2 linked regions of the Rhodopseudomonas palustris genome follow. Each later gene encodes a partner of the first gene's protein in a complex. Links are inferred from orthologs where the notes say so. Each region holds a gene or a part of one and is shown on either strand. Other genes may lie near its edges.

Region 1 (7,465 bases):
CCCGACACCACCCAGGAGGCGTTCCAGTCGATCGGCGAGCCGCTGTTCGATCTGCCGCTGTCCGGCTGGTACTGGCAGGTTGTCCGCACCGACGGCGAGAAGCCGGAGACGCGCGCCTCGCGGTCGTTGTGGGACCGCAAGCTGCCCCGGCTGGAAGATCAGGGCATCGAGCTGGGGCCGTCCGGCGTACGGCACGGCTATGTCGACGGCCCGGAAGGCCAGACCCTGCGCATGGTCGAGCGGCCGGTCGATCTCGGCCTCGACGGCAAGTTCGTCGTCACCGTTGCGGGCGACGCCACCGAAATCTTCGAAGAGACCCGGACCTTCGATTACTACCTCGCCGGCACCTTCGTGGCGCTGTCGATCGGCCTGGTGCTGACCACGATCTTCCAAGTCCGGTTCGGCCTCGCGCCGCTGAAGCGGATCTCGGAGTCGATCGCCGACGTCCGCTCCGGCCGCGCCGAGCGGCTGGAGGGCCAGTTCCCGGTCGAAATCGCCACCTTGGCGCGTGAGACCAATGCGCTGATCGAGGCCAATCGCGAGATCGTCGAGCGCGCCCGCACCCATGTCGGCAACCTGGCGCACGCGATCAAGACGCCGCTGTCGGTGCTGGTCAACGAAGCGGGCGCCCGGCCGGGCGATCCGCTGGCCGCGAAGGTGATGGAGCAGGCCGAGCTGATGCGCAGCCAGGTCACCCACCACCTGGAGCGGGCCCGGATCGCGGCCCGGCTCACCGTGGTCGGCACCATCACCGAGGTCGAGCCGGTGATCGAGGCGCTGCGCCGGACTATGGAGAAGATCCACCGCGACCGCGCCATCCAGGTCCGCGCCGAGGTCGCCGCCGGCCTCAAGTTCCGCGGCGAGCGCCAGGACCTCGAGGAGATGGTCGGCAATCTGGTCGACAACGCCTGCAAATGGGCGGCGGGACGGGTGTTCATCGCGGTCACCGGGGAGAAGAGCGACGAGCCCGGCGGGCCGCCCAAACTGCGGATCGTGGTCGACGACGACGGTATCGGGCTGTCGGCCGAGCAGCGCGCGCTGGTCGCCCGCCGCGGTAAACGGCTCGACGAGAGCAAGCCCGGCTCCGGCCTTGGATTGGCAATTGTCGTTGATCTTGCAGCGCTTTACGGCGGCGAGCTGAAGCTCGACAACGCCCCGATCGGCGGCCTGCGCGCCGAGCTGACCCTGCCTGCGGCATAACGAGCCCCGCGATTGCCACAGGGGCGCCAGAATTTGCATCTTGTTTTCCTTAACGGTTATGGATGTAGGCTGTTGGCCTTCGGGGAGCCGTTGGGGATGACCATGACGTCTTGGGGGGTGAAGCCGCTATTGCTGCTCGCCGGCGCGCTGGCGCTGGCCGGGTGCGATCGCACGTCCGGGCTGGTGGCCCGGGTGGATTCCTTCACCAGCACCGCGACCTCGGATTTCGGCCGCAATGACGGCAGCGCCGCGGTCGATGCCGCCGCGATGGGCGGCCTGATCGGGCCGAAGATCGGCGCGCTGCTCAATGCCGAAGACCGCCGGCTGGCCTATGCGGCCGAGCTGGAGGCGCTCGATCGCGGCGAATCCGGTGCGCCGGTGGCGTGGAAGAACGCGTCCTCGGGCCGCTACGGCAACATCGTGCCGGGTCCGGTCTATATGAAGCAGGGCTCGACCTGCCGCGGCTATTCGCACGCGGTGACGATCGGCCAGCAGATCGAGATCTCCCGCGGCACCGCCTGCCGCGCCAATGACGGCGCGCCCTGGACCGCCCAAAGCTAGCCCTGCGTCCGCCGGTTGATGTGCTGGAAAACGATACTTTCCAGCACCTTATCTGCGTGAGCGGCAGCGTCAGAAGAGTGTGAATCCAGCGTTCGACGCGGTCACCTCAACCCCTTCTTAACATCGCCGTGGCTATCTCTGGAGGGTAGCGCCGTGGCGTGACCGGCACCGTGCGAGCGGTGCGCAATTCCACGCGTGCGGACAGCCTGCAAACCATTGGGCGCATGAGCCAGACACCCACCGAACGGCTGAGAGATTATCTCTCCCAGCTCCCGCCGCAGTCCCAAGCGCTGCTGATGCGGGAATTCGAGCGTGCGCTCGAACGGGGCGAGGATGTCGCGGTCGCCAGCTTCGTGCTGGAGGAGTTGCGCAAGATCGTTCGCGGCTCCGAGGACGACAACAAGCCTCGCTCCGAGGATCCGGCCCGGCTGATGTTCCGGGTGCTGGAACCGTTCCTGATCGATCCGAAGGAATCGCCGCGGCCCGGCCAGCTCCGGCGCTCGTCGCTGACCTCGGTCTGGCAGTGGCTGGAGCGCGAGGGCATTCCGGATCAGATCCGCGAATTCGAAGCCGGGCTGATCGGCCTGCGCGGCGCGCCGGCGTCGCAGGTCGAGCAGCTGGTCCGCAAGCTGCAGCAGGCCGCCGCCGCTGCGATCGACAAGCTGATCAACCCCGAGCCGGGCGTCGACCGCCAGCGCACGATGTCACGCGTCGGCCCGCCGTCGGCGGTCGAAGATCTGGCGCCGATCGGTGCGGTGCTGAAGAACCGCGACGCCATCGACACCTTCAACGGCAAGCTCTCCAGCAACCTGCGGGTGTTCGGCGAGAGCCAGGTCAATTCGATGATCGCGGCGCTCAACGTGCCGGCGCTGCAAACGCCGATCCTGCTGCCGTTCGCGCTGACGCTGATCCTCAACCACCTCAACCAGCCGTGGCAGATCGTCCGGATGGCCATCAAGGTTGCCGGCTCGGACGACGAGATCAAGGTCGCCGCCACGCCTTACGGCGTCGCCGTCACCATGGCGATCCAGGATCTGGCGCGGCTCACCGCCGATCTGCGCGAGGAAATCCGCCGCGGCCATTACGGCAACGTCGCCGAGAATCTCAAAGTGATTCACGACGGCATTCGCGGCCTGCGCACCGAGCTCGACATCCGCAGCGACTCGTCGTGGGGCAAGCAGCTTGCGGCGATCCGCGTCGACATCTCAAACGCGGTGAAGTCGGAGATCGAGAGCGTGCCGGGCAGGGTGCGCCGGCTGCTGCGCCAGCGTCCCGACAAGGACATCGCCAGCGGCGCCAGGCTCGACCAGCTCGAGGTCGACGAGACTGCCGCGCTGATCGATTTCGTCGCGGTGTGTCGCACCTATGCCAGCGAACTGGCGATCAACGAAGTGACGCAGCGGACCTATTCCGAGCTGCAGCAATATGTCGAGAAATCCACCGACGCGCTGGTGCAGTCGCTGCGCGGCTCCGATGCGCGGGTGAAGCCGTTCCGGCATCAGCAGGCGCAGGCCGCGGTCCGGTTCTGCGAATTGCTGTTCAGCCACGACTATGCCTCGCTGATGAGTCGCGCGGTCGAAAACGCGATGGTTGTGGTGGAACGCAAGCCGGCGGCGCGGGCGGGCTGAACTCCCCTTTGATTCAAATCAAGTTTCGTCCCCTGCGGCGCCTTATCCGGTGCCGCAAATGTCAATTGCGGCTATCGTCCGACCATGGTGTAACCCGCCCGGATTTTCGACCTGCCGGGCCGGTGCCGCGGCTCCATAGTCTTCACCCGGAACCTCGCTCGAATGGCGCTTTGGTTTGTGTTCGCGATGATGACGGCCGTGGCGGTGTTCGCCGTGCTGTGGCCGCTCGGGCGTAGCGTCAAGGCGCAGCGCGATGGCAGCGAGGCGGCGGTCTATAAGGATCAGCTTGCCGAAGTCGACCGCGATGCCGCGATCGGGCTGATCGGTCCCTCTGAAGCCTCCGCCGCCAAGGTCGAGATCGGCCGACGGCTGCTCGCCAGCGCCGAGGCCGAACGCTCGACGCCGACCACCACCCGCCGCGGCCTGCGCCGCATGGTCGCGGTGGTGGCGCTGATCGGACTGCCGGTGCTCGCGATCGCTGTGTATTTGCCGCTCGGTTCGCCGATGCTGCCGGACCAACCGCTGGCTGCGCGGGCCAAGGCGCCGCCGAGTTCGCAGCCGCTCGACAATCTGGTGGCGCAGGTCGAGGCGCATCTGGAAAAGAACCCGACCGATGGTCGCGGCTGGACCGTGCTGGCACCGGTGCTGGCCAAGACCGGCCGGTTCGACGATGCGGCGCGCGCCTATCGCAACTCGATTACTTACGCCGGCGAGACGGCCGACCGCCGCGCCGATCTCGGCGAGGTGCTGACCTCGGCGGCGGGCGGCGTCGTCACCGCCGATGCCAAGACCGAATTCGAGCGTGCGGTTGCGCTCAATCCGGATGAAGCCAAGGCGCGCTACTTCCTCGGCCTTGCGGCCGAGCAGGATGGCCGCCCGAAGGATGCCGCGACGATCTGGCGCGCGATGCTGGAGAAGGGTCCGGCCGACGCGCCGTGGCGGCCGATGCTGCAGACCGAGCTTGCCCGCGTCGACGGCACCGCCAAGCAGCCGGCACTGCCGGAAGGTGCGGCCGCTGCCGTGCAGAATATGAGCGAAGCCGAGCGCGCCGCGATGATCCAGGGCATGGTCGCCAAGCTCGCAGCGCGGCTGAAGCAGAACGGCGACGACGTCGACGGCTGGCTGCGGCTGGTGCGCGCCTATATGGTGCTCGGCGACACCGACAAGGCCAAGAGCGCGCAGACCGAAGCGCGCCAGGCGGTGGCCGACAAGCCCGACCGGCTGAAGCAGCTCAACGACGGCCTCAAGGGCCTCGGGCTCGACGGCTGACGATTGCAGCACGAACGATGTGTTTTCGACATCTTCGTCAGACAAACACTTCGAGCGACGCCGCGAAGCGTCGCTTGTGAACATCCGGTAGAGGACGCCGAGGCGAACGAACCATGACGCGTAAACAGCGGCGGTTGTTGATGATCGGGGGCGCGGGCGTGGTGCTCGTGATTGCGGTGGGCCTGGTGCTCAACGCGCTGCGCGACTCGATCGTGTTCTTCTCGACGCCGAAGATGGTGGCCGAACAGCACATCGAGGCCGGCCGACGGTTCCGGCTCGGCGGCGTGGTCGAGCCCGGCTCGCTGCAGCGTGGCGAGCAACTGAAGGTGTCGTTCAAGGTCACCGACGGCAGTGCCACTCTGCCGGTCGCCTACAAGGGCATCCTGCCGGATCTGTTCCGCGAAGGGCAGGGCGTGATCGCCGAAGGCTCGCTCGATAAGGCCGGCGTGTTCGAAGCCGACACCGTGCTGGCCAAGCACGACGAGAAGTACATGCCGAAGGAAGTCGCCGACGCCTTGAAGAAGGACGGCCACTGGAAGGACGACTACGGCAAGAAGTCGCCCGGTGAGGCGACCGCCGGCCAGACCTCGGCGAATGCGGCGGAGGGCGGCAAATGATCGCCGAGGCCGGGCACTACGCACTGGTTCTGGCGCTGGCTCTGGCGCTGATTCAGTCCACCGTTCCGCTGCTCGGCGCCCGGCTCAATGACGGCGCGCTGATGAACGTGGCGCGTTCGACCGCGCTGGTGCAACTGTTGTTCGCCGGCCTGTCGTTCACCGCGCTGGTGTGGCTGCACGTCACCTCCGACTTCTCGGTGGTGAACGTCTACGAGAACTCCCACTCGATGAAGCCGCTGCTCTACAAGATCACCGGCGTGTGGGGGAACCACGAAGGCTCGATGCTGCTGTGGGTGGCGATCCTGGCGCTGTTCGGCGGCCTGGTCGCGGCGTTCGGCAACAACCTGCCGCTGTCGCTGCGCGCGCACGTGCTGGCGGTGCAGGGCTGGGTCGCGACCGCGTTCTATCTGTTCATCCTGATCACCTCGAACCCGTTCGCGCGGATGGCCAATGCGCCGGCCGAAGGCCGCGACCTCAATCCGGTGCTGCAGGATATCGGCCTCGCGGTGCATCCGCCGATGCTGTATCTCGGCTATGTCGGGTTCTCGATCTCGTTCTCGTTTGCCGCCGCGGCGCTGATGGAGGGCCGGCTCGACGCCGCCTGGGCGCGCTGGGTGCGGCCGTGGACGCTGATCGCCTGGATCTTCCTCACCCTCGGCATCGCAATGGGTTCTTATTGGGCCTACTACGAACTCGGCTGGGGCGGCTGGTGGTTCTGGGACCCGGTCGAAAACGCCTCGCTGATGCCGTGGCTCGCCGGCACCGCGCTGCTGCATTCGGCACTGGTGATGGAGAAGCGCAACGCGCTGAAGGTCTGGACCATCCTGCTGTCGATCCTGACCTTCTCGCTGTCGCTGCTCGGCACCTTCCTGGTCCGCTCCGGCGTGCTCACCTCGGTGCACGCCTTCGCCACCGATCCGTCGCGCGGCGTGTTCATTCTGATCATCCTGTGCGTGTTCATCGGCGGCAGCCTGACGCTGTTCGCCTGGCGCGCCTCGTCGCTGAAGCAGGGCGGTTTGTTCGCGCCGATCTCGCGCGAAGGTTCGCTGGTGCTGAACAATCTGTTCCTCACCACCGCTTGCGCCACCGTGTTCGTCGGCACGCTGTATCCGCTGGCGCTGGAAGTGCTGACCGGCGACAAGATCTCGGTCGGCGCGCCGTTCTTCAATCTCACCTTCGGCCCGCTGATGGTGCCGCTATTGGTCGCGGTGCCGTTCGGGCCGCTGCTGGCCTGGAAGCGCGGCGATCTGATCGGCGCCGCGCAGCGGCTGATCGCCGCCGGCGTAGTGGCGCTGCTGGCGGTCGCCTTCGTGTACGCCTGGGTCCATGGCGGCGCTGTGCTGGCGCCGCTGGCGATCGGCCTTGCGGTGTTCGTGATCGTCGGCGCGCTGGTCGATATCGCCGAGCGCATCGCGCTGTTCCGCGGTCCGCCGTCGATCTCGTTGCGCCGCGCCTCCGGCCTGCCGCGTTCCGCCTGGGGCACGATGTTCGCCCACGCGGCGCTCGGCGTGACGCTGATCGGCATCGTCTGCGAGAGCACCTGGAACAGCGAATACATCGCGGCGATGAAGCCCGGCGACAGCACCAAGCTCGCCGGCTACGAGTTCAAGTTCGAGGGCGCCAACCAGCGCCAGGGCCCGAACTACCGCGAATTGCTGACACAGTTCACCGTCACCGAAAACGGCCGGCTGATCGGCGGCATGGCGCCGTCGAAGCGCAGCTTCATCACCCGCGGCTCGTCGACCACCGAGGCGGCGCTGCTGACCCGCGGCTTCAGCCAGCTCTACGTCTCGCTCGGCGACATCAACGAGCAGGGTGCGGTGACGGTGCGGATCTATCACAAGCCGATGGTGCTCTTGATCTGGTTCGGCCCGATCCTGATGGCGCTCGGCGGCCTGCTGTCGCTGTCCGATCGCCGCTTGCGGGTCGGCGCGCCGAAGCCCGCCAAGGCGCCGCGCATGCTGCAGCCGGCGGAGTAGGCTATTCTTGACCTCGGCTTCGCCGCGTCTCCGCGACGGCCTTCCTCTGTGTCGCAACGCGCTGCGGGTCGGCCTCCTGCATCGAAACTGCGATTGACGAGAGCAGATCGAACGGGACGCCGAGGCTGGCTGCGATCTTGCGATGGAGTTCAAACGGCCCTTTGCGCTTGCCGGTTTCGAGGTCGGACAGATAGTTCTGAGTGATCCCCAC
Region 2 (15,336 bases), 1.9 Mb from region 1 along the record:
CGGGTGCGCGAAGCGCTGGAGACGGTCGGCGGCGTGGTGTCGAACCTGGTGCTGGCGGTGCGCGGCGCCAGCGCGGTGACGCTGATCTCCGCCATCCTGGTGCTGGGCGGCGCGCTCGCTGCCGGCCATCGCCACCGGGTCTATGACGCGGTGATCCTGAAGACGCTGGGCGCCACCCGGGGACGGCTGATCGGCGCCTTTGCGCTCGAATATGCGCTGATTGGTCTCGCCACCGCGGCGTTCGCCGTGCTGGCGGGCTCGGTCGCCGCGTGGCTGATTGTCACACGATTAATGACGCTGAGTTTCGCCTGGCAGGCCGGCTCGGCGGCCGGCGTGGTGGTGGCCGCTCTGGTGGTCACGGTCGGCCTCGGACTGATCGGCACGTGGCTGGCGCTCAACCAGAAACCAGCTTCCGTTTTGCGAAATTTATAGTATGCAGCGCCGGCGGAACGGGCGGCGCGGCGCGCTGGCGCACCGCTCTGGCGGGTCCTGTTACGACTGGGAAATGGCCATTTTCGACCAAGGTCGGACGCCGATTTCTTTACCCTTCAGAGCGGAGCGACATTCAGCCGCGCATTAAAGCTTGCCCCGTCCGTGTTAGTTTCCCACATATCAGCATGGGTCGGACGGCTCGATGAACAGACGTTAATTTTGGGTCCTGACTGGGATCTTGGCTCAACTTTAAGCGCACATTCTTCGCCACCGTCCGGATAAATTAGTACTGGCTTTCGCCACCCTTCGCGACCGGCCAGACCAACTCGGGATCTCGACCATGTCGGACTTGGACCGCAACTACACTTCTCCCTTCGGCCGGGCCGCCGGACGCGTCGAAACCGCGACCGTCGACGCCGGGCTGCGCGCCTACATGCTGCGCATCTACAACTACATGACGATCGGCCTGGCCATCACCGGCCTGGCGGCGCTCGGCGTCTATATGGGCGCCGTGACCACGGACGCCGGCGCGGCTGCCGCGCGGGTCGGCAACACCATGCTGACCTCGTTCGGCGTGGCGATGTTCGTCAGCCCGCTGAAGTGGGTCTTCATCCTCGCCCCGCTGGCGATGGTGTTTGTCATCTCCTTCGGCATCAACCGCCTGAAGCCGGCGACCGCACAGCTTCTGTTCTGGGCGTTCTCGGCGTTGATGGGCATCTCGCTGTCGTCGATCTTCCTGGTCTACACCCACACCTCGATCGTCCGGGTGTTCTTCATCACCGCGGCCGCGTTCGGTGCGCTGAGCCTTTACGGCTACACCACCAAGCGTGACATGACCGGGATGGGTTCGTTCCTGATCATGGGCCTGTTCGGCGTCGTGATCGCCAGCCTGGTGAACCTGTTCGTCGCCTCGTCGATGCTGCAGTTCATCGTCTCGGTGGTGGGCGTGCTGGTGTTCGCCGGCCTGACCGCCTGGGACACCCAGCGCCTGAAGAACGACTACATCTACGGCTACGGCTCGATGGGCGGCGACGTCGCCGAGCGGGCTGCCATTACCGGCGCTCTGTCGCTCTACCTGAACTTCATCAACCTGTTCACGCTGCTGCTTCAGCTGCTCGGACAGAAGGAATAACGGTCTCCTCCCAGACCTGACAGCTCGAAGCCCCGGCCCAGCGCCGGGGCTTTTGTTTTGACGGACCGGGACCGCCGGGAGCAGCAGGACGCTTCGCATGTCAGATGTCATCGCCGGGCTCGACCCGGCGATCCATCCTGCTGCAGGCAGCCTCCTGCAAGCCAGCCAAGCGTCATGGCGAAGAGGATGGATACGCGGGTCAAGCCCGCGTATGACGCTGAGATTGGCGATCCGCTCCGAGTCCGAATTTCACATGTCCGACCTCGTCATCCGCCCGGCGATCACCGCCGACCTGCCGGCCATCACCGCAATCTATGAGCAGGCGGTGCGGTTCGGCACCGCGACCTTCGAGCTGAGCCCGCCCGACCTTACCGAGATGACGCGGCGGTTCAGCACTCTGACCGAAGCCGGCTTTCCGTATCTGGTCGCGGAGGCGGACGGGGCGATTGCCGGCTACGCCTATGCGGGCCCCTACCGGCCGCGGCCGGCCTATCGGTTCACGGTCGAGAACTCGATCTATCTCGATCCGGCGGCCCACCGCCGCGGCATCGGCAGCGCGCTGCTGCGTGACCTGATCACCGCATGCACCGAGCGCGGCTTCCGCCAGATGATCGCGGTGATCGGCGATTCCGCCAACGCCGCCTCGATCGCCCTCCACCGCAAAGGCGGCTTCGTGCCGATCGGCACCCATACCGACGTCGGCTTCAAGTTCGGTCGCTGGCTGGACTCGGTGCTGATGCAGCGGACGCTGGGGGACGGCGGGCAGACGGTGCCCGAAGCAGAAGCGCTGCCGAACAGCCCATAATGCCGTAACCCTCCGAAAAGCGGAGGGCCCAGTATTCGAGAGAGTTGACGCTGATCACTGGCGCTCTGGGATACTGGGTCGCCGGACAAGCCGAGCGATGACGCGGGGGGCCACCGAGACGCTTCGCCCCGGCTCCGCCGCAGCTCAGGTCAGACCAGCGCCAGCTTGCGGTCGATCACCAGCAGCACACGTTCGAGTTCATGGCCGCGGCGCAGGATCTGGCCGGAAGCGCCGATGACGCAATACGCGCCCTGTTTGCGGGCGAGCCGCGGATCCTTGACGATGCGATAGATCGGGACTTCCGAGGCGCGGCGGAAGATCGAGAACACCGCAGTGTCTTTCAGGAAGTCGATGGCGTAATCGCGCCACTCGCCGGCCGCGACCATCCGGCCATAGAGATTGAGGATGCGATTGAGCTCCAGGCGGTTGAAAGTAACCAGTCCCTGCAGCGGTGCGGTGCCTGGGCGCTCCGCTGCGCGGCTCTCGCTGGGGTCAGCCTCCCCGGAAATCATATCCATCGGCGCCTCCTGTCACGACGCTGACATGATTGCGCCGCCGGCGACGGGCCGCAAGGGGACCGAAAGCAGCAGGCGCCGAAACAGCGCCCTTGCGCACGCGGCTCACGCCTTCGTTAGCCGAATTCTTATTGCCGCCCGATTTTCGCCCAGCGCCCGCCAAGCCCGCTTGCAATAACACTATCACTGCGTTGGCCCGGTCCCTTCGGCTTCGGATTCCTCAGCCCCCAGCCCCCCGAAGCAGTCGGGATCGGGCCTGTACGCAGAACCTCGATCCCCCTCCTGGGCCGACGCAAGTTGGTCCTTTTTTGTTTTGAGGGGCCGGCTTGCTCCCAGTCGGGAAGCGCGCAGCCAAGCGCGCAAAGCAGCTCTGGCTATTTCCGCCAGATCGCACCCGGCAGACGATCAGTTCAGCGACGTGAACGCGGCCCCGAGCATCGCGCCGGGCTTCTCACGGCTGCCGTTCTGCACGTAGACCGCCGCCGCATCGACGCCGTCACCGACGACGTTCTCAAGCGGCACCGTCCAGTGCTCCGCCGCGCCGGTCCAATCGCCGACCTTCAGCAGATTGCGCACCACGTTGTGGTAGGTGACGTGCCGGCCGCGGTTCTCGCCGCGCCCGATCTCGATCGGGATCGCTTTGGACACCGCGCAGATCCAGACTTCGCCGCTCTTGGTCGTCTCGCCCTGGGGCGCCGCGGCGACCGAGACCTTGATCTCTTTGCCTTCGACCGCCACCGAGACCGGCACGGTCATCACCCCGGCGGTCTTGTCGGTGGTCTTGATCGCGCCCTCGATGCCGGCGCGGTTGCTGCCGACAAGGTGCGCCGACCCATTGACGATCACCTGCGGGGTGAACACGTCCCGATCGCCTCGCACTTGCGAGTAAGCTTTCTGGCGAGCGGTAAAACGGGAGTCGGCCAGGGTGTCCTTCCAGCCGAGATAGTCCCAATAGTCGATCGGCAGGCTGAGGGCGATCACCGACGGATCGCGGGCGAGTTCGCCGATGATTTTGTCCGCCGGCGGACAGGACGAGCAGCCTTGCGAGGTGAACAGCTCGACCACGGCGCGGGGCTCGGCGGCAGCAAGATCGGCCGTCGCGATCGTCACGCACAGGCCGAGTGCGCCGGACCACCGCGAAAATCCACCAACACCATTCATCGTCGTTTGCCGAACCGCCTTTGCCGAATGCTTCGGGACGGCGGCGCGCCGCCATCCATCGAGGAGCCTTAAAACGAAAAGGCGGCCATTTGCATAGGCCGCCTTCCGTTCACCTGCCACTCACTTCGCAGTGAGGCATTCTGCGCCTATCGACGAAGATCGCGGCTGTTAGGCCGCGAGCTTGCGCAGCACGTAGTGCAGAATACCGCCGTTGCGGTAGTAATCGAGTTCGTCGAGCGTATCGATGCGGCACAGCAGCGGCACGCGCTTGCGCTTGCCCTCGGCCGAGGTGATCTCGGCTTCCAGCATCTGCCGCGGCTTCAGGTCGCCTTCGAGGCCGCGGATCGTGACCTTCTCGTCGCCCTTGAGGCCGAGCGAGGCCCACGAGGTGCCCTCTTCGAAGGTCAGCGGCAGCACGCCCATGCCGACCAGGTTCGAGCGATGGATGCGCTCGAAGCTCTGGCAGATCACGGCGCGAACGCCGAGCAGACGGGTGCCCTTCGCGGCCCAGTCGCGCGACGAACCGTTGCCGTATTCGGCACCGGCGAACACCACCAGCGGCACCTTCTCTTCCTGGTACTTCATGGCGGCGTCGTAGATCGACATCTGCTCGCCGTCCGGCCAGTGCTTGGTCAGGCCGCCTTCCGGAATGTTGCCGTCGGCGCCCTTCAGCATGTGGTTCTTGATGCGGATGTTGGCGAAGGTACCGCGCATCATCACTTCGTGGTTGCCGCGGCGGGTGCCGTACTGATTGAAGTCGGCCGGGCGCACCTGACGCTCGGTCAGGTACTTACCGGCCGGCGACGTCAGCTTGATCGAACCGGCCGGCGAGATGTGGTCAGTGGTGATCTTGTCGCCGAACAGCGCCAGGACGCGGGCGTCGACAATGTCGGTGATCGGCTCCGGCTGCTTGGTCATGCCTTCAAAGTACGGCGGGTTCTGCACGTAGGTCGACGACATGTTCCACTTGTAGGTCTCGGACTCGACCGTCTTGATCTTGCGCCAGTTGGTGTCGCCCTTGAACACGTCGGCGTAGCGCGCCTTGAAGATCTTGGAGGTCACGTACTTCTTGACGAAGGCGTTGATCTCCTTGGTGCTCGGCCAGATGTCCTTCAGGTACACCGGCTTGCCGTCCTTACCGGTGCCGATCGGATCGACCGCGAGGTTCTTGGTCACCGAGCCGGCGAGCGCGTAGGCGACCACCAGCGGCGGCGAGGCTAGGTAGTTGGCCTGCACGTCCGGCGAGACGCGGCCTTCGAAGTTGCGGTTGCCCGACAGCACCGCGGCGGCGACGATGCCGTTGTCGTTGATCGACTTCGAGATTTCTTCCGGCAGCGGGCCGGAGTTGCCGATGCAGGTGGTGCAGCCGAAGCCGACGAGGTTGAAGCCGACCTTGTCGAGATCCTTCTGCAGACCCGAATTCGCCAGATACTCGGCGACGACCTGCGAGCCCGGGGCCAGCGAGGTCTTCACCCACGGCGCCGCCTTGAGGCCCTTGGCCGCGGCGTTACGCGCCAACAGACCGGCGCCGATCAGCACGCTCGGGTTCGAGGTGTTGGTGCACGAGGTGATCGCCGCGATCACCACGTCGCCGTGGCCGAGATCGAAGTTGCGGCCTTCCACCTTGTAGCGGGCGCCGTCGAGCGCCTTCTTGTACTCGTTGGCCATCGCGGTGGCGAAGCCTTCCGAGACCGACGACAGCGCGATGCGGCCTTCGGGGCGCTTCGGGCCGGCCATCGACGGCTCGACGGTGGCGAGGTCCAGCGTCAGCGTCACGGTGAACACCGGGTCCGGCGACTTGGAGGTGCGGAACAGGCCCTGCGCCTTGCTGTACTTCTCGACCAGCGCGACCCGCGCCGAGGCACGGCCCGAGGTCTTCAAGTAATCGATGGTTTCGCCGTCGACCGGGAAGAAGCCGCAGGTCGCGCCGTATTCCGGCGCCATGTTGGCGATCGTGGCCTTGTCGGCGACCGAGAGGTTGTCGAGGCCCGGGCCGAAGAATTCGACGAACTTGCCGACCACGCCCTGCTTACGCAGCATCTGGGTGACGGTGAGCACCAGGTCGGTGGCGGTGACGCCTTCCTTGAGCGCGCCCTTGAGCTTGAAGCCGACCACTTCCGGCAGCAGCATCGACAGCGGCTGGCCGAGCATCGCAGCTTCCGCCTCGATGCCGCCGACGCCCCAGCCGAGCACGGCGAGACCGTTGACCATGGTGGTGTGCGAGTCGGTACCGACCAGCGTGTCCGGATAGGCGACTTCGAAGGTGCCGGTCTTGCGGCCGATCGTCATCTTCTCCTTCTTGGTCCAGACCGTCTGCGCCAAGTACTCGAGATTGACCTGGTGGCAGATGCCGGTGCCGGGCGGCACCACCGAGAAGTTCGAGAACGCCTTCTGGCCCCACTTCAGGAACTCGTAGCGCTCCTGGTTCTGCTTGTACTCCTCGGCGACGTTCTTCTTGAAAGCCTGGTTGTTACCGAAGAAGTTGACGATCACCGAGTGGTCGATGACGAGGTCGACCGGCACCAGCGGATTGATCTTCTCAGCATCACCACCGAGCTTCTGCATCGCGTTGCGCATCGCCGCCAGATCGACAACCGCCGGCACGCCGGTGAAGTCCTGCATCAGCACGCGCGCCGGGCGGAATGCGATCTCGTGCTCCAGCGCCTTCTTCCGCATCCACTTGGCGACCGCCATGATGTCCGCCTTCTTGACGGTGCGGTCGTCCTCGTTGCGCAGCAGGTTTTCCAGCAGCACCTTCATCGAGTAGGGCAGACGGGAAATCCCCTTCAGGCCGTTCTTCTCGGCGGTGGGCAGGCTGTAATAGACGTAAGACTTGCTGCCGACCTTGAGGATCTTCCGGCATTTGAAGCTGTCGAGCGAGGTCATGTAAGGCGGGTCCCAGATTATCGTTTTCGATTGGGCGAGCTTGTATGCTGGCTCCGGAGGGGCAGGCCGTCCGGCTTGCAGGCGCCGATCGTGTGCTGCATCAAGTTCCGGCTTATAGAACCTTTCCAATTGCGCCGCCAGTTCGACAATGACAGGCGAGCGCATCGATTTGTGAGCAGGCCGTTCCGATCCCGGAGCGGAACAGGTTGGGATGCATGCGGCTGTCGGGGCGCGACTTACGGTGTGTACGAGGTGGCCGCGAGGTATTCGCCGGACTGGCCTTCGAGGCGAGCGGCGGCGAGGCGCTGGCGCTGATCGGACATAATGGCGCCGGTAAGACGTCGCTGCTGCGGCTGATCGCCGGGCTGCTGACACCTGAGGGTGGAACCATCACGATCGACGGCGGGGAACCAGATACGCCGGTCGCCGAACAGGCGCACTATCTCGGCCACCGCGACGCGCTCAAGCCGTCGCTCAGCGTCGCTGAAAATCTCGGCTTCTGGCGCGACTTTCTCGGCGGCGAGCGCACCGATCTGAGCGCCGCCATCACGGCGGTCGGGCTCGGCCACGCCGCCGAACTGCCGGCGGCGTATCTGTCGGCCGGCCAGCGCCGGCGGCTCTCGATCGCCCGCCTGCTGGTGGTGCGGCGGCCGATCTGGCTGCTGGACGAGCCAACCTCGGCGCTCGACGTCAAAGGTCAGGAGCTGTTCGTTGGCCTGATGCAGGATCACCTCGCCCGCAGCGGCATCATCGTCGCAGCCACCCACGCGCCGCTCGGCATTCCGGTGCGCGAGCAGCGGATCGGAGCCGCGACATGACCGCGCTCGGCGCCATCATTCGCCGCGATATCAAGATCGCACTCCGCGTCGGCGGCGGGGCGCTGATCGGCGTATTATTCTTCCTCACTGTGGTGGTGCTGATGCCGTTCGCGGTCGGCCCCGACCTTGCGCTTTTGAAGCGGCTCGGGCCGGCGATCCTGTGGCTCGGCGCGCTGCTCGCCAGCCTGCTGACACTCGACCGGCTGTTCACCGCCGACGCCGAGGACGGCTCGCTCGACCTGATCGTGATGAGCCGGACCCCGCTGGAGCTGACCTGCGCCGCCAAGGCGCTGGCGCATTGGCTGGCGGCCGGCCTGCCGCTGATCGTGGCAACCCCGGTGCTGGGCCTGCTGCTCAACCTCGACGGCAGCGCCTCGCTCGCCGTGATGGCGACGCTGCTGGCCGGTACCCCAGCGCTGACCTTCACCGGCATGATCGGCGCCGCGCTGGCGGTGACGCTGCGCCGCGGCGGCCTATTGCTGGCCGTGTTGGTGCTGCCGCTGTCGATCCCGGTGCTGATCTTCGGCGTTTCCGCCTCGCAGGCGGCGATCGTCGGCCCGGTGTCGTTCGGCACGCCGTTCTCGATCCTGTGCGCGATCTCGCTGCTCAGCCTGGTGATCGGCCCGTTCGCCGCCGCCGCCAGCCTGCGCCAGGGGCTGGATTAGGGCGAATCACCGCCGATCAACTCCTTCGGAAGTCGCCGCCGACCTGCGTCACGTCATTGCCTGTGCGGGTCCCGGCCATTATCAGGAACGTCATGAAGCTGACCGAACTCGCCAATCCGACCCGGTTCCTGACGCTCGCGGGGCGCTTGCTGCCCTGGCTGGCGGCCGCGACCGCATTGGCGCTGGCGGCGGGGCTGACCCAGGGCATGCTGGCGCCCGACGACTACCAGCAGGGCGCCACCGTCAAGATCATGTTCGTGCACGTGCCGAACGCCTGGCTGGCGATGTTCGTCTGGGGGGTGATGAGCGTCGCCTCGCTCGGCACGCTGGTGTGGCGGCATCCGCTCGCCGACGTCGCGGCCAAGACCGCGGCGCCGATCGGCGCGGCCTTCACATTCCTGGCGCTGGTCACCGGCTCGCTGTGGGGCCGGCCGATGTGGGGCACCTATTGGGAATGGGACGCCCGGCTGACCTCGATGTTGGTGCTGTTTCTGATGTATCTCGGCTTGATCGCGCTGTGGCGCGCGGTCGAGGACCCGTCCCGCGCCGCCCGCGCCGCCGCCGTGCTGACCCTAGTCGGTGCCATCAACCTGCCGATCATCAAGTTCTCGGTCGATTGGTGGAATACGTTGCACCAGCCGGCCTCGGTGGTGCGGATGGGCGGCTCGACGCTCGACAAGGCGTTCCTGGTCCCGCTGCTGGTCACCGCGATCGGGTTTTCGCTGCTGTTTCTGACGCTGCATCTGGCGGCGATGCGGAACGAGATCCTGCGCCGGCGGGTGCGCTCGCTGCAGATGATGCAGGCCAGCCGGGCCGAGGCAGCGTGATGTTCGGGAAATACGCGGACTTCATCGTCTCGTCCTACGCCGCGACCGCGATCGTGGTGCTGCTGCTGATTGGCTGGGTGGTGCTGGACTATCGCAAGCAGAAGGCGCGGCTGCGCGATCTCGAGGCTCGCGGCGCCGTCCGCCGCTCCGGCCGCAGCGCCACCGATGACTAACAACCCACGGATCATCATGAGCGACACCTTCGATCCCGCCTCGCCGAAGCGCCGCTCCTGGCTGGTGGTGCTGCCGGCGCTGCTGTTCGCCGGGCTGGCGGTGTTGTTCTGGTTTCGGCTCGGCGACAGCGACGTGTCGCGGATCCCCTCGGCCCTGATCGGCCGGCCGGCGCCGCAGACCCCGCTGCCGCCGCTGGAGGGCTTGAGCCGTGACGGCAACCAGGTCGCGGGTCTCGATCCGGCGATGTTCAAAGGCAAGGTCAGCGTCGTCAACGTCTGGGCATCGTGGTGCGTACCTTGCCATGACGAAGCGCCGCTGCTGATGACGTTGGCGCAGGACACCCGCATTCAACTCGTCGGGATCGACTACAAGGACAAGCCCGACAATGCCCGCCGCTTCCTCGGCCGGTACGGCAATCCGTTCGCGGCCGTCGGCGTCGATGCCTCCGGGCGTGCCGCGATCGAATGGGGGGTGTACGGCGTGCCGGAGACCTTCGTGATCGGGCGCGACGGCAAGATCGCCTACAAGCTGGTCGGGCCGATCACCCCGGACAACATCGAGAAGGTGCTGAAGCCGGAAATCAGCAAGGCGCTGGCGGCGCCGCAGAGCTGACCGACCTGTTAGCACTGCTAAAAAAGCCCTCGAAAATAAATCGGACCGTTTATCGGCCGTTCATCGCGCCGCCATTGCGGCGCCATGAATCCCGGATGAGCTTCGGGCGTTACTAACAACGTCCTTTGGAGGGACATCCGATGGGTACCTCGACTTTCCGTCGTCTCACGCTCGCCCCGCTCGCCGCTGCCGTCGCGCTGGGCTTGCTCGTCTCCGCACCCGCGATGGCGCAGGCACCACAGCCGGCCACGCCGCCGACCGCCAAATCCGACAAGATGGCCCCTCCGCCGAAAGCCGAAACCAAGGCGGCTGCACCGGCGAAGTCGGAGAAGGTCGAGCTGCTCGATATCAACTCGGCGACCGCCGAACAGCTCGACGCGCTCCCCGGCGTCGGCAAGGCTTACTCCGCCGCGATCATCAAGGGCCGGCCCTACAAGGGCAAGGACGAGCTGGTGCAGAAGAAGATCGTGCCGCAGAAGACCTACGACGGCATCAAGGACAAGATCATCGCCAAGCAGAAATAATCGAAGTGAGGCCGGGGCGCCTGCCCCGAAGTAACACGTCATGCCCGGGCTTGACCCGGGCATCCATCACCAGAAGAGGATGGATTGCCGGGTCAAGCCCGGCAATGACGACCTGGGGCCAAACAGACTCAGCGCCCCGACACGTCGCCTTCGTCGGCGGCGCTCTGTTCGAGCGTGGCGGGCTCGGCCGCGTAGCGCTTGGTGAGCGGCATCTGCAGCAGCGCGAACAGCATGGTGAGCGGCACCACGCCGAACACCTTGAAGTTGACCCAGAAGTCGGTCGACTGCGTCCGCCATACCGCTTCGTTCAGCACTGCCATCGCAAAGAAAAACAGCGCCCAGCGCAGCGTCAGCTTGCGCCAGCCTTCCGCCGTCAGGTTGAACACCTGATCGAACATGATGGCGATGAAGCTGCGGCCGAACAGCAGCCCGCCGCCCAGCACCGCGCCGAACAGCGCGTACACGATGGTGGGCTTCATCTTGATGAAGGTCTCGTCGTGCAGCACCAGCGTCAGGGTGCCGAACACCAGCACTACGACGGCGGTGACCAGCGCCATCACCGGCACGTGACGGGTGACGACGTAGGACGCGATCACGGCGGCGACCACCGCCACCATGAAGGCGCCGGTCGCGGCGAACAGATGAAACTTGGCGTTGACGATGAAGAACACCAGCAGCGGCCCGAGCTCGGTCGCAAGCTTGAACAGCGGGTGCGGCCGGTTGGGCTTCAGCAGGTCGTCCGTCATGCCGCCTCCGTGCCGGCGATCGCCTTGGCGAAATCCCGCGCCGTGAACGGCGCCAGATCGTCGACGCCTTCGCCGACGCCGATGAAGTGCACCGGTAGTTTGTGCTTCTCGGCGATCGCCACCAGGATGCCGCCGCGGGCGGTGCCGTCGAGCTTGGTCATCACCAGGCCGGTGACGCCGGCGGTCTTGGTGAAGGCTTCGACCTGCGACAGCGCGTTCTGGCCGACGGTGGCGTCGAGCACCAGCAGCACCGCATGGGGCGCGGTGGCGTCGACCTTCTTGATCACCCGCACCACCTTCTCGAGCTCGTTCATCAGCTCGGTGCGGTTCTGCAGCCGGCCGGCGGTGTCGATCAGCAGCACGTCACGGCCCTGCTGCTTGGCCTCGGTGAGCGCGTTGAAGGCGAGGCCTGCCGCGTCCGAGCCCTGGGCGCCGGCCACCACCGGGGTGCCGGTGCGATCGCCCCAGACCTTGAGCTGATCGATCGCCGCGGCCCGGAAGGTGTCGCCGGCAGCCAGCATCACCTTGTGGCCCTCGGAAGCGAACCGCGCCGACAATTTGCCGATGGTGGTGGTCTTGCCGGAGCCGTTGACCCCGACCATCAGGATCACGAACGGCTTCTTGCCGGCGTCGATGTCGAGCGGCTGCGCCACCGGCGCCAGCACCTTCTCGACCTCAGCGGCCACGATCTCTTTGACGTCGCTGGCCGAGATCATCTTGTCGTAGCGGCCCTCGCCGACCGCCTTGGCGATCCGCGCCGCCACCTCGGTGCCGAGGTCGGCGCGCAGCAGCACGTCCTCGATCTCCTCGAGCATCGCCCGATCGAGCTTGCGCTTGGAAACAAATTCCGACAGCGCGGTCCCGATCGAGCTCGAGGTGCGCTTCAGTCCGCTGGAAAGCCGTCGCCACCAGCTCTGTTTCGAATTTTCCGGAGTGTCGCTCATCAGGGCGCTGTGTTAGCCGTTTCGCGCCATGAACGAAAGCCACCCAGATCAATTCGAGCCGCCGGAACTGACCCCCGAGGAGATCCAGGCGCGCGTGCTGTATCGCGACGGGCTGATGCTGGTGATCGACAAACCGCCGGGCCTGCCGGTGCATCGCGGGCCCAAAGGCGGTCCGAATCTGGAGGCTTCGTTCGACGCGCTCCGCTACGGTTTGCCGCGCCCGCCCGTGCTGGCACATCGGCTCGACCGCGACACCTCCGGCTGCCTGGTGCTCGGCCGCCACCGCAAGGCCACCGCCACGCTCGGGCTGCTGTTCAAGCATTCGCGGATTTCCAAGACCTATTGGGCGATCGTCGAAGGCGGCCCGGCCGAAGACGAAGGCAGCATCGACCTGCCGATCGCCAAGCTCAATGCCGAACGCGGTTGGTGGCAGAAGGTCGATCCGGAAGGGCTGCCGTCGCTGACGAAGTGGCGGGTGATGGGGCGGTCGGGAGTTTTGCCGACCGCCGCGAGGATCGCGTCCGCAGCATCCGCCCCGTCCCCCGGCGCCGCGGCAAGCGGCTCCCCTGCCCCTTGCGGGGAGGGGTCGGGGGTGGGGGTCCACGACGAGACGCCATCCTTGGGGCGCCCTCACCCCAACCCTCTCCCGCAAGCGGGAGAGGGAGTTCACTCTGCTCGGGCAGAGAGTGACGATCTGTCTCGAAAGCCGGGCGCCAAATCCGGTGCGACTCCGCCGACGCACCTCACCTGGCTGGCGCTCGAGCCCATCACCGGCCGAACCCATCAACTGCGGGTGCATTGCGCCGCGATGGGCTGGCCTATCTTCGGCGACAACATCTACGGTAACGGCCCGCGGTTCGGCGAACCGAGGCTGCATCTGCATGCCCGCGAGATCGTCATCCCGCTGTCACGTAACAAACCGCCGGTGGTGGTCACCGCGCCGCCGCCCGCGCATATGCACCCGCGGCTCGCTGCCTGCGGCTGGACACCGAACTGACGGGCGGCCTCAGGCTGCAGCCGCCATCACCACCTGCGCCAGCAGCTGTTCGCGCTTAGCCTGGGAGCGGGTGCCCTTCAGGGTCGAAGCGAACCGTTCGAGAATGCCGTCCTCGAACGCGGTGACGATGGTGGCGTGCACATAGCTTTTGCGGCAGATCGAGGGGGTGTTGGCGAGCTCGTCGGCGGCCATCCGCACCGCCTCCAGCACCTGCTTGCGGCGGCCGCGGGCGCTGGTCGCGGGCTCGATCCGCGCCAGCGATTCCAGCACCACCGCCGAGGCCATCAGGGTGCGAAAGTCCTTCAGCGAAATCCGGATGCCGGCGAGGTCGCGCAGGAAGACGTTGACCTGAGAGGTCGAAACCGGATGCACCTCCCGGTCGACACCGACGTATTGGAACAGCCGTTTGCCCGGCAGCTTGCGCAAGATGCCGATAGCCCGCACCAGCCGGGCCGCGCCGCATTCCTTGCGCACCGCTTTGCCGCCCTTGGCTTTGAACGACAGCGTCACGCAGTCGTCCTCGATCGCCACGTTGGACTTCAGCAGCGTCGCGGCGCCGCGGGTGCCGTTGAGCCGCGCATAGGACTCGCTGCCGGGCCGGATCGCTGTGCGGGCGATCAGTTCGATGACCGCCGCAAGCGCAAACTCCCGGGTCGGCTCATCACCCGACAGGTGCTTGCCAACGGCGCGACGGATCTTCGGCAGCGCTCCGACAAGCTGCGCCAACCGATGCGCCTTGCGGGCTTCTCTGACCTTCTCCCAATCCGAGTGGTAACGGTATTGCAGACGACCGGCCGCATCGCGGCCGACCGCCTGCAGATGCGAGGCCGGATCGGCGGCGTAGCGGACATCCTGGTAGGCCGGCGGCACCGCCAGCGCATTCAGCCGACGAATGGTGCTTTGCTGTTTCACCTGCGAACCATCGGCGCGCAGATATTGCCAGCGCTTGCCGCGCTTGATGCGGCGGATCGTCAGATGATCGACTTCGCCAAGATGCAGACCGAGGTCTTCGGCAAGCTCGGCAACACTGACCGGCTCTCCGGCCGTGCTGCCCGAGTCCGTCACGGTTTCGGGAAGTTCGAAATTCTGCCGATCGATCATGCCGTTAACATTCCCGCGCCAGAGCCCATCGCTAATGCGCCAGCCCCACACTCGTTCCGGCAGGCGCGCCGCCGCGGCGCACGCATCGCGATCACGGCTCTGCACATGCGCGCGATCAGCGCCGAAAGTCGGATGACTGCACCGCTTGTCGCGGCCCGGCGGGCCGACGCATAATTGTCTCAACAACAACAGCCGGAGGCTGAGACGATCGCACGTCTCTTCACCGGCGATGCTCCCCCGTAGCGTTTCCATGACTTCGCCCGGATCGCAGGATCAACGATCGGCGAAGCCAGACTCGTTGGCGGGTGAGTCGCCGGTTGCAGCGGGGTTGCGGTCGAGCACCGACGGCGGGTGCGGCATCGACCGCGTTTTTGTGGAGGAACAAATGTCCGAGAAGATCTACGACGTGCCCGCAGAGTGGGCGAGCCGCGCCTTCGTCGACGACGCCAAATATCGCCAGATGTACGAGCGCTCGGTGACGGATCCGACCGGATTCTGGGCGGAGCACGCCAAGCGGGTCGACTGGATCAAGGCGCCGACCAAGATCGACAACTGGTCGTTCGCGCCCGGCAATGTTTCGATCAAGTGGTTCGAGGACGGCGTTCTCAACGCCGCCTACAACTGCATCGACCGCCACCTCGACAAGCGCGGCGACCAGGTCGCGATCATCTGGGAAGGCGACGATCCTTCGCAGTCGCGCAGCATCACCTATCGCGAGCTGCACGACGAAGTCTGCAAGTTCGCCAACATCCTGCGCAACCGCAATGTCGGCAAAGGCGACCGCGTCACCATCTATCTGCCGATGATCCCGGAAGCCGCGTTCGCGATGCTGGCCTGCGCCAGGATCGGCGCGATCCACTCGGTGGTGTTCGCCGGCTTCTCGCCCGACAGCCTCGCGGGCCGCATCAACGACTGCAAGTCGAAGATCGTGATCACCGCCGACGAAGGCCTGCGCGGCGGCCGCAAGGTGCCGCTGAAGGCCAATGTCGACGCGGCC

Evidence for each region.
Region 2: the proteins of ccmE (region 1) and ccmB are in contact, whole or in part, in a solved structure (PDB 8CE8), measured with the Escherichia coli proteins. The link is inferred for Rhodopseudomonas palustris from one-to-one orthologs.

What each region holds. Positions count from the first base shown.
Region 1 is NZ_CP019966.1:2,097,951-2,105,415, forward strand. The notes cover bases 3,734-6,523. They hold ccmE (cytochrome c maturation protein CcmE), read left to right. Parts: upstream 3,734-4,771; coding sequence 4,772-5,275; downstream 5,276-6,523. Other genes in these bases: ccmI (c-type cytochrome biogenesis protein CcmI), read left to right, coding at 3,734-4,658; RPPS3_RS09730 (heme lyase CcmF/NrfE family subunit), read left to right, coding at 5,272-6,523. Also shown: RPPS3_RS09705 (ATP-binding protein), read left to right, coding at 1-1,200; RPPS3_RS09710 (RT0821/Lpp0805 family surface protein), read left to right, coding at 1,297-1,761; RPPS3_RS09715 (hypothetical protein), read left to right, coding at 1,986-3,389; more of ccmI, read left to right, coding at 3,552-3,733; more of RPPS3_RS09730, read left to right, coding at 6,524-7,254; RPPS3_RS09735 (helix-turn-helix transcriptional regulator), read right to left, coding at 7,256-7,465. UniProt on the Escherichia coli protein: Heme chaperone required for the biogenesis of c-type cytochromes. Transiently binds heme delivered by CcmC and transfers the heme to apo-cytochromes in a process facilitated by CcmF and CcmH.
Region 2 is NZ_CP019966.1:219,891-235,226, forward strand. What follows is about bases 6,644-9,579. They hold ccmB (heme exporter protein CcmB), read left to right. Parts: upstream 6,644-7,745; coding sequence 7,746-8,414; downstream 8,415-9,579. Other genes in these bases: acnA (aconitate hydratase AcnA), read right to left, coding at 6,644-6,931; ccmA (heme ABC exporter ATP-binding protein CcmA), read left to right, coding at 7,147-7,749; RPPS3_RS01045 (heme ABC transporter permease), read left to right, coding at 8,507-9,241; ccmD (heme exporter protein CcmD), read left to right, coding at 9,241-9,414; RPPS3_RS01055 (DsbE family thiol:disulfide interchange protein), read left to right, coding at 9,431-9,579. In the rest of the region: RPPS3_RS01005 (ABC transporter permease), read left to right, coding at 1-432; RPPS3_RS01010 (Bax inhibitor-1/YccA family protein), read left to right, coding at 773-1,564; RPPS3_RS01015 (GNAT family N-acetyltransferase), read left to right, coding at 1,818-2,369; RPPS3_RS01020 (DUF2794 domain-containing protein), read right to left, coding at 2,519-2,887; RPPS3_RS01025 (DUF1223 domain-containing protein), read right to left, coding at 3,290-4,045; more of acnA, read right to left, coding at 4,214-6,643; more of RPPS3_RS01055, read left to right, coding at 9,580-10,027; RPPS3_RS01060 (ComEA family DNA-binding protein), read left to right, coding at 10,168-10,551; RPPS3_RS01065 (septation protein A), read right to left, coding at 10,680-11,297; signal recognition particle-docking protein FtsY, read right to left, coding at 11,294-12,241; RPPS3_RS01075 (RluA family pseudouridine synthase), read left to right, coding at 12,270-13,238; RPPS3_RS01080 (DNA topoisomerase IB), read right to left, coding at 13,248-14,339; acs (acetate--CoA ligase), read left to right, coding at 14,725-15,336. UniProt on the Escherichia coli protein: Required for the export of heme to the periplasm for the biogenesis of c-type cytochromes.